Regions from separate parts of the Pseudoalteromonas sp. SG45-2 genome, predicted to be linked through region 1. Evidence: predicted binding sites of a transcription regulator. Region 1 holds the regulator's gene; the other holds the start of a gene.
The links. The regulator LexA, encoded in region 1, represses DNA repair genes until DNA is damaged. The targets are predictions, from matches to a motif close to TACTGTATNNNNATACAGTA.

Region 1 (5,249 bases):
CTCTTGGTACAAAGCTAAATTTACCTACGTTGACAGGTAATATCCAATTAACTATTCCTTCTAATAGTCAGTCTGGTCAACGCTTGCGTATTAAAGGTAAGGGATTAATGAGTAAAAAAGCCAAAGGTGATTTATTTGCTGTGCTTAAAATTGTTAATCCAACATCTGTTGATGATACCAGTAAAAAACTGTGGGAAGAATTAGCCAAAAAAGCTCACTTTGATCCCCGTAATAACTGGAGCAAACCATAATGCAAATTATCGTGACACAAAAAGACGATTTACTTACTAGCAAAGAGCTATGTTTGAGCAGTGATATTAGCGAAGCAATTTTGTATGAACTAGTTGAGCACAATATTGCGGTTCCAATTGAGGGGGATCATGTTACGCAGTGGCAATTTACGGTATCTGCAGTGACCTTAGTTAAAAAAGCGGCCCGTATCCAACATGACTTTTCGTTAGATTGGTCGGCAATAGCTTTAGTTTTACAATTGCTGGATGAGCGTGATGAGTTGATTTTCGAAAACGAAATGTTAAAGCGACATTTGAGTCGATTTAAGCACTTGGAATAAAATAAGCCCTAGGCTTATTTACTCTTTGATAAGTGGGCGCTAGCTCTCAAAAACCAATATGACTATTTTGATTTATTCTTATTTTTAATTCGGATAAATCGTTTTAGTCGTATATTTTGTATAAGTAGTAATATTCCACTTAAACAAAAAAGTACACTGGTTGCTGAAAAGCTAATAAGCAGTGGATTATTAAAATTCTCTCGCTCATCGTAATCCATAATATGTAACATCCAAAAAAAGTCGAATATTCGCCATAGCGTGCTGCGAACGGTAACAACTTTGCCGTTATTTTCTGACAAGTACAGTGTTGTGTTAAATGTGTCGTCAAATTGTACCTGCCAAACATTGGTTTTATATCCAACTTCTCGCATACCTTGCTTTAGTAGTACAGCGCTTGTTACTTGAGCGTCAATAAGTAAGTGTGCTTTAGCATTTGCGGTAATTTGTATTTTAGTTGGCGGTTCAAATGGTCGGCCTGTTATTCCATTGAAGCTTTGCTGCTCGTTATTACTAAAGACAGTAATAAGTGGTGTAGTTAAGAAGTTCTCAAAAATTATTTGTGTTGGATTAAACACCTGAGAGGCAATATCGTCAAGGGAGGCAACATAATCAGCCTGCGTAAATGGGTTATTAAGAGTACGTGTTGCAAGATGCTCCCCATGAACTTTATCAAGAGGGATTGCACTCATAATTAAACCACCTAGTAACCATGCTAAAATTTGTAGTGCTAATAAATATCCTAACCATTTATGTAACTTGCGAGCATGTTTAAATATTTTTTTATTCATGTTTTAGTCTTATTATTTTTAGAAGCTAGTTTATTACATTAATAGGATAAGTTACTGCGACATTTTGTCGCAGTTTAAACTATAGCTTACTGTAATCATTTAAAAATAAAAAAGATTACACTTAAATTCCTAACATGACTTATCTGTTTAATTGAGCTGAATATTTGATATCCAGCTAGCTTTAAATGCTAAAAAATACTTAAAAGCTGCGAAATATCCATATAAAGTGGTTAATAGAGCATAGTTGATTTGGTATAACGGTAAAACTACGTTAAAGTTTGCAATGAAATTATTAGAGGATAAATACGAAACGATGTCGGAAATTCAATTTTTAAATGTAGATCTTGAGCTTGAATCAAAGCAAGATATTAGTTTGCTAGTGGCGGACTTGAAAAAAGTCGCGACGATTTTACATTATGACAAAGACGAATACCGTCAACTAGCGCGTATTGAAGCTACAGGTGAGGTGAGCACACCTGATAAAGCCATAAACCATATATGTGAGCTTATTGAATCGTGTTCGCGTAATGCGCTAAAGCAATGGTTAAGCTGTTCACGTAGAACGTTTGATATTGGTTTTGAATCAGGGACTTCTCCTAAGTGCTTTAATCAAGCCTTAGATGCAGATACATTATTGCGTATATCTGCGATTGGTGCGGGTATGGAAATTACCATTTACCCAATCGAAAAGTAACTATCTTCGCTCTACGACTGCTGCGGTCATTTTTGATACGCAGCACAGATCATTGCGGCTATTTGTAATTTTTATTTCCCATACTGAACTACGTTTGCCAATATGAAACGCTCTAGCCGTTGCTGTTAAAGTGCCGTTGCGAGATGCTTTTAAATGACTTGCGCTAATTTCCTGCCCTACACAGTAAAATTTAGTAAAATCGACAACAAAGTTAGCGGCATAGCTGGCAACTGTTTCGGCAAGTACAACGTTAGCACCGCCGTGAACCATGCCCATTGGGTTATGATGCTCAGGAATTGCCGGCATTGTGGCAACCAAATAATCATCGCCAATTTCTGTGACTTCTATCCCCATAGTTTTCATTAATGTTCCTTGGCCATTAATGCCTTGTTCTAACTGCTTGCACAGCTCTAAGGTGATGGGCTGGTACCAAATACTCATAATGTCTCCTTTGCATTTTTAATCATTTATAAACTTAGCTTTAGTTATATCCTTGAAATGTACACAAGTGAAATTACTTTAGCTATTTTAAGGCTTAATTTAAATTTGCGATTTTTATTTAACTGTATATACTCACAGTTAAATGTACTGTATGGAAAACCAGTTGTATGCGACCATTAACGAACCGCCAAGCTCAAATACTCGAACTAATTAAAGTTTTTATTAAAGACACTGGTATGCCTCCTACACGTGCTGAAATAGCGCAAACATTAGGTTTTAAAAGTGCCAATGCTGCTGAAGAACATTTAAAAGCACTTGCTAAAAAAGGCGCAATTAAAATGAAACCAGGTGCAAGCCGTGGTATTCAATTAATTGAAGAAGAAGAGCCAGAACAATTAGGTTTACCGCTTATAGGGCGTGTTGCTGCTGGTTCACCTATTTTGGCGCAAGAGCACGTTGAAAGTCACTGCAAAATCGATCCATTAATGTTTAAACCGGCTGCAGATTTTTTACTACGCGTTAACGGTATGAGCATGAAAGATATTGGTATTATGGATGGTGATTTACTTGCTGTACATCGTACTCAAACCGCTGAAAACGGACAAGTTGTTGTTGCCCGCCTAGACGAAGACGTAACTGTAAAACGTCTTGAGAAAGCGGGTCGTAAAGTATTACTTCATGCTGAAAACGACGATTTTGACTCTATTGAAGTAGATCTTGAGAATGAGTCTTTTAATATTGAAGGCTTAGCCGTTGGCGTTATAAGAAACGCTGATTGGATGTGACTTTAAAAATAGCTTTTAAACAAGCAGTTTTATAAATGCGTACTAATTAGTACGCATTTTTGTTTTAAAATTTGTACTAAAAAATAGGGCGTAAACAGCCCACTGACTATTTAAGCTGTAAACTTTTTTGCACTTATATTTCCCCCCTCCGAATGCGTTAAACCCCTTTGTTTTGCTCATATTTTGAACTTCCTGTTGCCCAGTTGATTACTGATTTTTATTAATTATTCAATATCACCTGATTGTTTTTTATACTAAAACTTGCTTGTTGTTCGTTTTTTAGCTAATTGTTAATGTGCTGAGCTAATAATAACTCACAGCTTTTTAGTTTTGAGAACACACAATATACACAAACTCGTTGTTGGCGCAGCAAAACCAATCAATATTAAATAAGATTGGCTAAAAAAATAAAAATAACGAATTGGCGTTTAAGCCGTATGCCTCTTCGCTTTGCATTCGCAATAGCATCAAAGGAGCCGTCACATGGGTAAACTGACCTCTACCTTGTGGCTTATATTATGTGTTTTTTCGCACCCAGTTTTGGCTAACAGCCAATACAATATGCGCAAAGGCGTAACCGATATAAGCAATAATGTATATCAGCTGCACATGACCATATTTATAATATGTTGTGTGATTGGGGTGATAGTGTTCGCAATTATGTTTTGGGCACTTATTCATCACCGTAAATCTAAAGGGGCTGTACCGGCCCAATTTCACGAAAGCACTAAAGTAGAAATACTTTGGACTGCAATTCCGTTTGTTATTTTAATTGCTATGGCAGTACCAGCCACTAAAACCCTAATTGCAATGGAAGATGCCAGCAAAGCTGATCTCACTATTAAAATTACGGGTTCGCAATGGAAATGGCATTATGAATATATGGGCGAAGATGTAGAGTTCTACTCTATTTTATCTACCCCGCAAGATGAAATCGCGAATCTTGCAGATAAAAATCCTAACTACTTACTTGAGGTTGATAAGCCTCTTGTACTGCCAATAAATCAAAAAGTACGATTTTTAATGACTTCTGACGATGTTATTCACTCTTGGTGGGTACCTGATTTTGCAGTTAAAAAAGATGCGAACCCCGGCTTTATAAACGAAACATGGACGAACATAAACGAAGAAGGTACTTACCGAGGCCAATGTGCTGAGTTGTGTGGTAAAGACCATGGCTTTATGCCCGTTGTGGTGGTCGCTAAATCTGAGGCTGATTTTAAAACATGGCTTACAGATGCAAAGCAGGCTAAACAAAAAGCAGCATTAGCAGATGCCGCATTACTTGATAAAACCCTCCCAAAAGAAGAATTAATGACTTTAGGCGAACAAGTATATATGGCTAATTGTGCTGCATGTCATCAACCTACTGGCATGGGGTTACCGGGCGTATTTCCTGCACTTAAAGGCAGCCCGATAGTGCTTGGCGATATAAAAGATCACATTGATGTAGTTATCCATGGACGACCCGGTACGGCAATGCAAGCTTTTGCCAAGCAGTTATCTATAAAGCAATTAGCTGCGGTTATTACTTATAAACGTAATGCGTGGGGTAATGATACGGGTGATGTTATTCAACCGAGTCAAATACAGACGGCACTTGATGCCAAAGTGGAGGCGAACTAATGAGTAGCATAGTAGAACAACCTAACGCCAATGAAGCTCATCATGCTCATCACCCAGCTAAAGGTTTTAAACGCTGGCTTTACACAACTAATCATAAAGATATAGGTAGTTTATATTTAATTTTTTCGCTGACCATGTTCTTAATTGGTGGCGCAATGGCTATGGTGATCAGAGCTGAATTATTTCAACCAGGTTTACAGTTGGTCGACCCTCACTTTTTTAATCAAATGACCACAGTGCATGGTTTAATTATGGTGTTTGGTGCGGTTATGCCCGCCTTTACAGGCCTTGCTAACTGGATGATACCACTCATGATTGGCGCGCCAGATATGGCGTTGCCAAGA
Region 2 (5,249 bases), on a different contig from region 1:
ATCTAGTGGGTAAAAGAAGATAACTGCTTTTTTACCTTTAATTGTTTCATGAAGGTTATAGCTATCTACAATTTCACCGTTACCAAGAACAGCTGCAGCGGTAAAGTCTGGTGCCTGGCGGCCTACTAATACACCCATTTTATTCTCCAAATATTTTGAGTTTGTTTTCAATTGCTTTCGCAATGCTGGTACTTATATGGGCGCTAAAAATTAAAAACCAATAGCGCATACATATAATTAATTGGCATTCTAAAGTTATTCACTGCAAAAGGACAATCGCATTTAACGATGTGAGCAATCGAAAATAACGAACACTTGCAACTTGCACTAATATACTTAAATAATAGGTCTATTTTAAAGTGTAAGTTGCGTTGTAACTAAGTAGAAATTTTAAAAATATCGAAGTGGTTTATACATTAAACTTTTTAGAATTTCATATACGGTGGCGCTAAATTTTACCGATATAAAAAAACCTGCAAATGCAGGTTTCTCGCTTAGACTTAGTCCATTATATCTGAGGGCATATCACCACGGATTTTTTGCCAAATCTCACCCGTTTGATGACCATATTTACGCATCATAGAAATAGCACCATCATGCTCTTTATTTTCTGCCAAAATGGTTAAATCTTTATAAAACTGACGAGCAAGTTCACGAGTTCCGGCATCAGAGAAGTAATGACAACCAATCTTTGAATAAAAACCTCTAAAGCCATTAAGTATTAATACATAAATACGGTTATTACCCGCAACGGCTAATTCGTGATGCACTTTATAATCATAGTCAGCAAATGCTTGAGCGGTGTCTTCTAGCTCATGGCTTTGTGATAAAATTTCAATCACGCGTTCAGGATTTAACTTAATTGCAGCACGTGTATAAATAGCACTAATATTAGTACGTGCAGATAAAAGCTGATCTGTCAGCTCTGGCATCTTGTCTTCATCTAAGCGCGCTAATGTTTCAAGAATGTTTAAGCCAGACGTTTCCCAAAAGTTATTTACTTTTGTAGGTTTACCATGCTGAATTGTTAGCCAACCATCACGTGCTAAACGCTGTAATACTTCTCTCAAGGTTGTTCTTGTAACACCAATTAACTCTGAAAGTTCTCGCTCGGCAGGTAAAATTGAACCTGGAGGGAAATCGCCGTTCCAAATGGACTCAACTATATATTCTTCAGCAAATCCTGCTGGGCTTTTCGCTTTAAAAATTCTCATCCAGTTCCCACTCGAATTAATCAACACTCATCGTTTTACACGAATAACTGACTGATTGTACCAGACGAAGCACAACTAACAAGTAAAGTAATATATTAATAAAGCAAATGGGTAGAAATTTAAAATTAATAAATAATTAAATTTGGGTTTCTCTAATTTAGCTACAATGCATGAATATCTAGAGTAATATTCATTGTAGGTACATTGTTATTATGGAGATATTTTTATTTACGCAGCGCCTGAGCTTAATTAACTTATCCCGCACTTGCCATAAGAAAAAGTACAAAAAAGTGCAACCATAAAAAATTCTTTAGATGATGCATCACCTTAGTATAAGTAAGCAATATAACTGAGCTTATGTATCGATGGGAAAATAATAGAACGTCATTTAACCTTTGCTAAGGCTGAATTGAGTAGTCATTAATTTCATCTTATAAAAAGCGACTTCGGTAGCTTTTTTTTCCTTTTTGTTGCTGCATACTTTATCCTACGTCATAATCTAACGTCCTATTAAAACGCGGAATTTTTATGAACTGGCTTGCACAATTACCTACCCAACGAACCCCGTGGCTTTTATTTACAGCTATCGTTTTTTTACTTGAAGTTACCGCTCTTTTCTTTCAATACAAAATGGGGTTAGCGCCTTGCATAATGTGTATATATCAACGCACTGCAGTATTGGGGTTATTAGGCGCAGGGATTGTAGGCTCAAGTAAACCACAAAGTAAAACTGTGCGTATGATAGCGTATGTTATTTGGGGAATATCGAGTGTTTGGGGATACTTAATTGCTCGCGAACATATTGATATGCAAACCACCACAGACCCTTTTGCATTTAGCTGCGAGTTTGAACCAAATTTCCCATCATTTATGCCACTACATGAATGGATACCTAGCTTTTTTCAAGCTACCGGGGATTGTGGAAATATAGATTGGCAGTTTGTTGGCATGAGCATGCCTGCTTGGATGGAAGTGATATTTGGGATTTTCTCACTAACGCTATTTATTATAATTATTGCCCGTTTATCAATTAAAAAGTCGATTTGATATGTTTACATTTTTTTCAAGCCAATTAGACCAGCTTAAGCATTTAAAAGTACGCCAGCGTCAAGACGTAATTGCGCTTGCATTAAGTCAGCTATCGCCAACTGATAAAGTTCTATTGCGTATTATAAAGTTGCTATTACTTAGCCCACTATTTTTAATATTCACTGTATTTAAAGGTTGGATATTAATACCATTTTTGATACTTGGCGGATTGTGCTATCCACTATTAACTACACCTATTGAAATTAACTTTGCTAAAAAGCACTTAAGCGATGCGCTAAAACAATTTAATCAGGGCGCCTAGCACCCTGATTACTTTTTAGAAATATTAAAGTGAAAGTTTCCCCTCTAATTTAGCTAAAAGTTTTTTGCCAATCCCTTTAACTTGCGATAAATCACTAACGCTTTTAAATTCGCCATTTTCTTCACGATAATCCACAATTGCCTGCGCTTTTTTCTTACCTATACCAGGTAACTTAGCAAGCATCTCTGCATCAGCATTATTTATACTAATTGTCTCAGCTTGAGGCATTTGCTTAGTTACTTCTGATAATTGTGCATACGCGGTAGTCGCGGGTAGTAAACATAATAAACTTATGATGAGTAAATTTTTTAACGTTTTCATTAAACTTGCCCTTATTCTTCTTTTCTTAATTTTGAGTATTGCTCAGGAAATCAATAAATAAGGAACTGTAAAGTTCATCACTTAAAGTGTACCTAAACGCATTATCACTATGATCCGAAATCCTGAAAATGCAGCTGGTACAACAAAGTGATTGCTTAACTAAAGTAAAGTTACCGTTTTTTGTCAAATTTAAGACACCTAAAAATTAATACTTCGCGCTTGCAAATTTACTTACAAACCATTACTGTACATAAAAACAGTAATCTAATGGTTTTTTAAAAACCACGGTGCCAAGCAATTTTGCAGGAGAAATCATGGCTGTTGTTGTTAAATATGTTGTAGAACGAAACGGAGTCGAGCGTATGACGTTTACTACCAAAAAAGAAGCGGATGCTTATGACAAGATGCTCGATATAGCAGAATCACTTGAGCTGATGCTAGAAAAGGTAGACGTACCGCTTAGTGAGCAACAAATTGAATCACTTGCTTTAGAAATAGCGAAAAGCAAAGATGATTTTATGACCATATTAAAAGGTGGCAAAGATCCAGCTGTTACCAAAGCGCCAGCAAAAAGTAAAAAGTCAGATAACGTTGCATCAATTGAAGATAACAACGATAAAAAAGTAAGTTAATTCATAGAATGCTCCCTCCTCGGACGGGACAAACTAAATAAAAAAGGGAGCAACTAAGTTGCTCCCTTTTTTATTATACCAATTCGCTTAATTAAGTGATCTCTTTGAGGGTGGAAAAACGTGTTGATAGCTAGGCAAAAATTCGATATTTAGTTGTTCTAAATGAGAATTTTTTAACGCCGGTAGCAACACGTTTAGCCCCGCAAAATGATTAAGTATTATTGCGGATTGGTATTAATTACTACTCATTTTAAAATAAATAGTAATTGCTAATTAAAGCTCTTTTTCTACTTCATCAAATAAAGCAGTGATGTTTTGCTCAGGCTCTTTTGTTACTAAGCTAACAACAACAATTGCAATACTCGCTAAAATAAAGCCCGGTACTATTTCGTACATAAAGCTACTTAAGCTTTCACCATTGATAGTAAATGGTCCATATATCCAAATTAGCACAGTAAATGCGCCTACTAACATACCAGCTAACGCACCAGCAAAGTTCATGCGTTTCCAATAAAGGCTAAACAATACAAGTGGTCCAAACGCAGCACCAAAGCCAGCCCACGCATTACTTACTAGGTCTAAAATAGAGCTATCTCTGTCGTAAGCTAAATAAATAGCGAACATAGCAACTACGGCAACACTAATACGGCCAACAGCAACTAGCTCTTTATCACTGGCATCTTTACGTAAGAATGTTTTATAGAAATCTTCTGTTAATGAACTTGAACTAACCAATAATTGAGATGAGATAGTACTCATAATCGCAGCCAAAATTGCAGCAAGTAAAAAGCCAGCAATAAGTGGGTGGAACAGCAACTCAGAAAGAATTAAGAAAATTGTTTCAGGGTCTTCAACTACAATGTTGTTCTCATAAGTATAAGCTGCACCAAATATACCAGTACCAACAGCACCAATGGCAGCAACAATCATCCATGTCATACCAATACGGCGTGCTTTAGGCATATCTTTAACACTACGTACCGACATAAAACGAACAATGATATGTGGTTGGCCAAAATAACCTAAACCCCAAGCCATTGCAGAAATAATACCTAATGCAGAACCTGCACCAATCCAGTTAAGCATATCTGGATTTACGCTATGTAAAGTTGATTCTAAAGGTTGTTCAAGCAAAGAGTATGCAACCGTTGGTACTAGAATAAGTGCAATGAACATAATACAACCTTGCACAAAGTCAGTTAAGCTTACAGCTAAAAAACCACCAAACAAGGTATATAAAACAACTACGCCCGTTGTAATGTATAAACCCATTTCATAAGTTAAACCAAATGAGCTTTCAAACAATTTACCACCAGCGACAACACCAGATGAAGTATAAAGAGTAAAGAAAACAATAATTACCACAGCTGATACAACACGTAATAGGTTGGATTTATCATTGAAGCGATTTGAAAAGTAGTCTGGGATGGTTATAGAGTCATTTGCTTTTTCAGTGTAAACACGTAATCTCGGTGCAACTAACAGATAATTTAACCAAGCACCAATCACCAAGCCAATTGCTATCCATGTACTACTAAAACCAGTAACAAACATCGCACCAGGTAGGCCCATTAAAATCCAGCCACTCATATCAGATGCACCTGCAGACAGTGCAGCTACACTTGGAGATAGATTTCGTCCACCTAACATGTAACCAGATACATCGTCAGTAGATTGCTTATATGCATATAGTCCGATACCTAACATTACAATAAAATATAATGCTAGTGA

Region 2: a site for LexA is predicted at 3,129-3,148, ahead of H5116_RS09190 (YebG family protein). Genes of this name have one in related genera too.

Annotation. Positions count from the first base shown of each region.
Region 1 covers NZ_JACJEO010000021.1:74,200-79,448, reverse strand. Annotated here, with positions in the region: gene H5116_RS15555 (DnaJ C-terminal domain-containing protein) at 1-251, shown strand, start outside; gene H5116_RS15550 (chaperone modulator CbpM) at 251-571, shown strand; gene H5116_RS15545 (hypothetical protein) at 634-1,359, opposite strand; gene H5116_RS15540 (hypothetical protein) at 1,673-2,053, shown strand; gene H5116_RS15535 (PaaI family thioesterase) at 2,054-2,494, opposite strand; gene lexA (transcriptional repressor LexA) at 2,662-3,279, shown strand; gene coxB (cytochrome c oxidase subunit II) at 3,763-4,905, shown strand; gene ctaD (cytochrome c oxidase subunit I) at 4,905-5,249, shown strand, end outside.
Region 2 covers NZ_JACJEO010000010.1:76,027-81,275, forward strand. Annotated here, with positions in the region: gene H5116_RS09165 (peroxiredoxin) at 1-138, opposite strand, end outside; gene fadR (fatty acid metabolism transcriptional regulator FadR) at 501-1,214, opposite strand; gene dsbB (disulfide bond formation protein DsbB) at 1,743-2,261, shown strand; gene H5116_RS09180 (DUF6170 family protein) at 2,263-2,565, shown strand; gene H5116_RS09185 (helix-hairpin-helix domain-containing protein) at 2,590-2,886, opposite strand; gene H5116_RS09190 (YebG family protein) at 3,201-3,518, shown strand; gene putP (sodium/proline symporter PutP) at 3,792-5,249, opposite strand, start outside.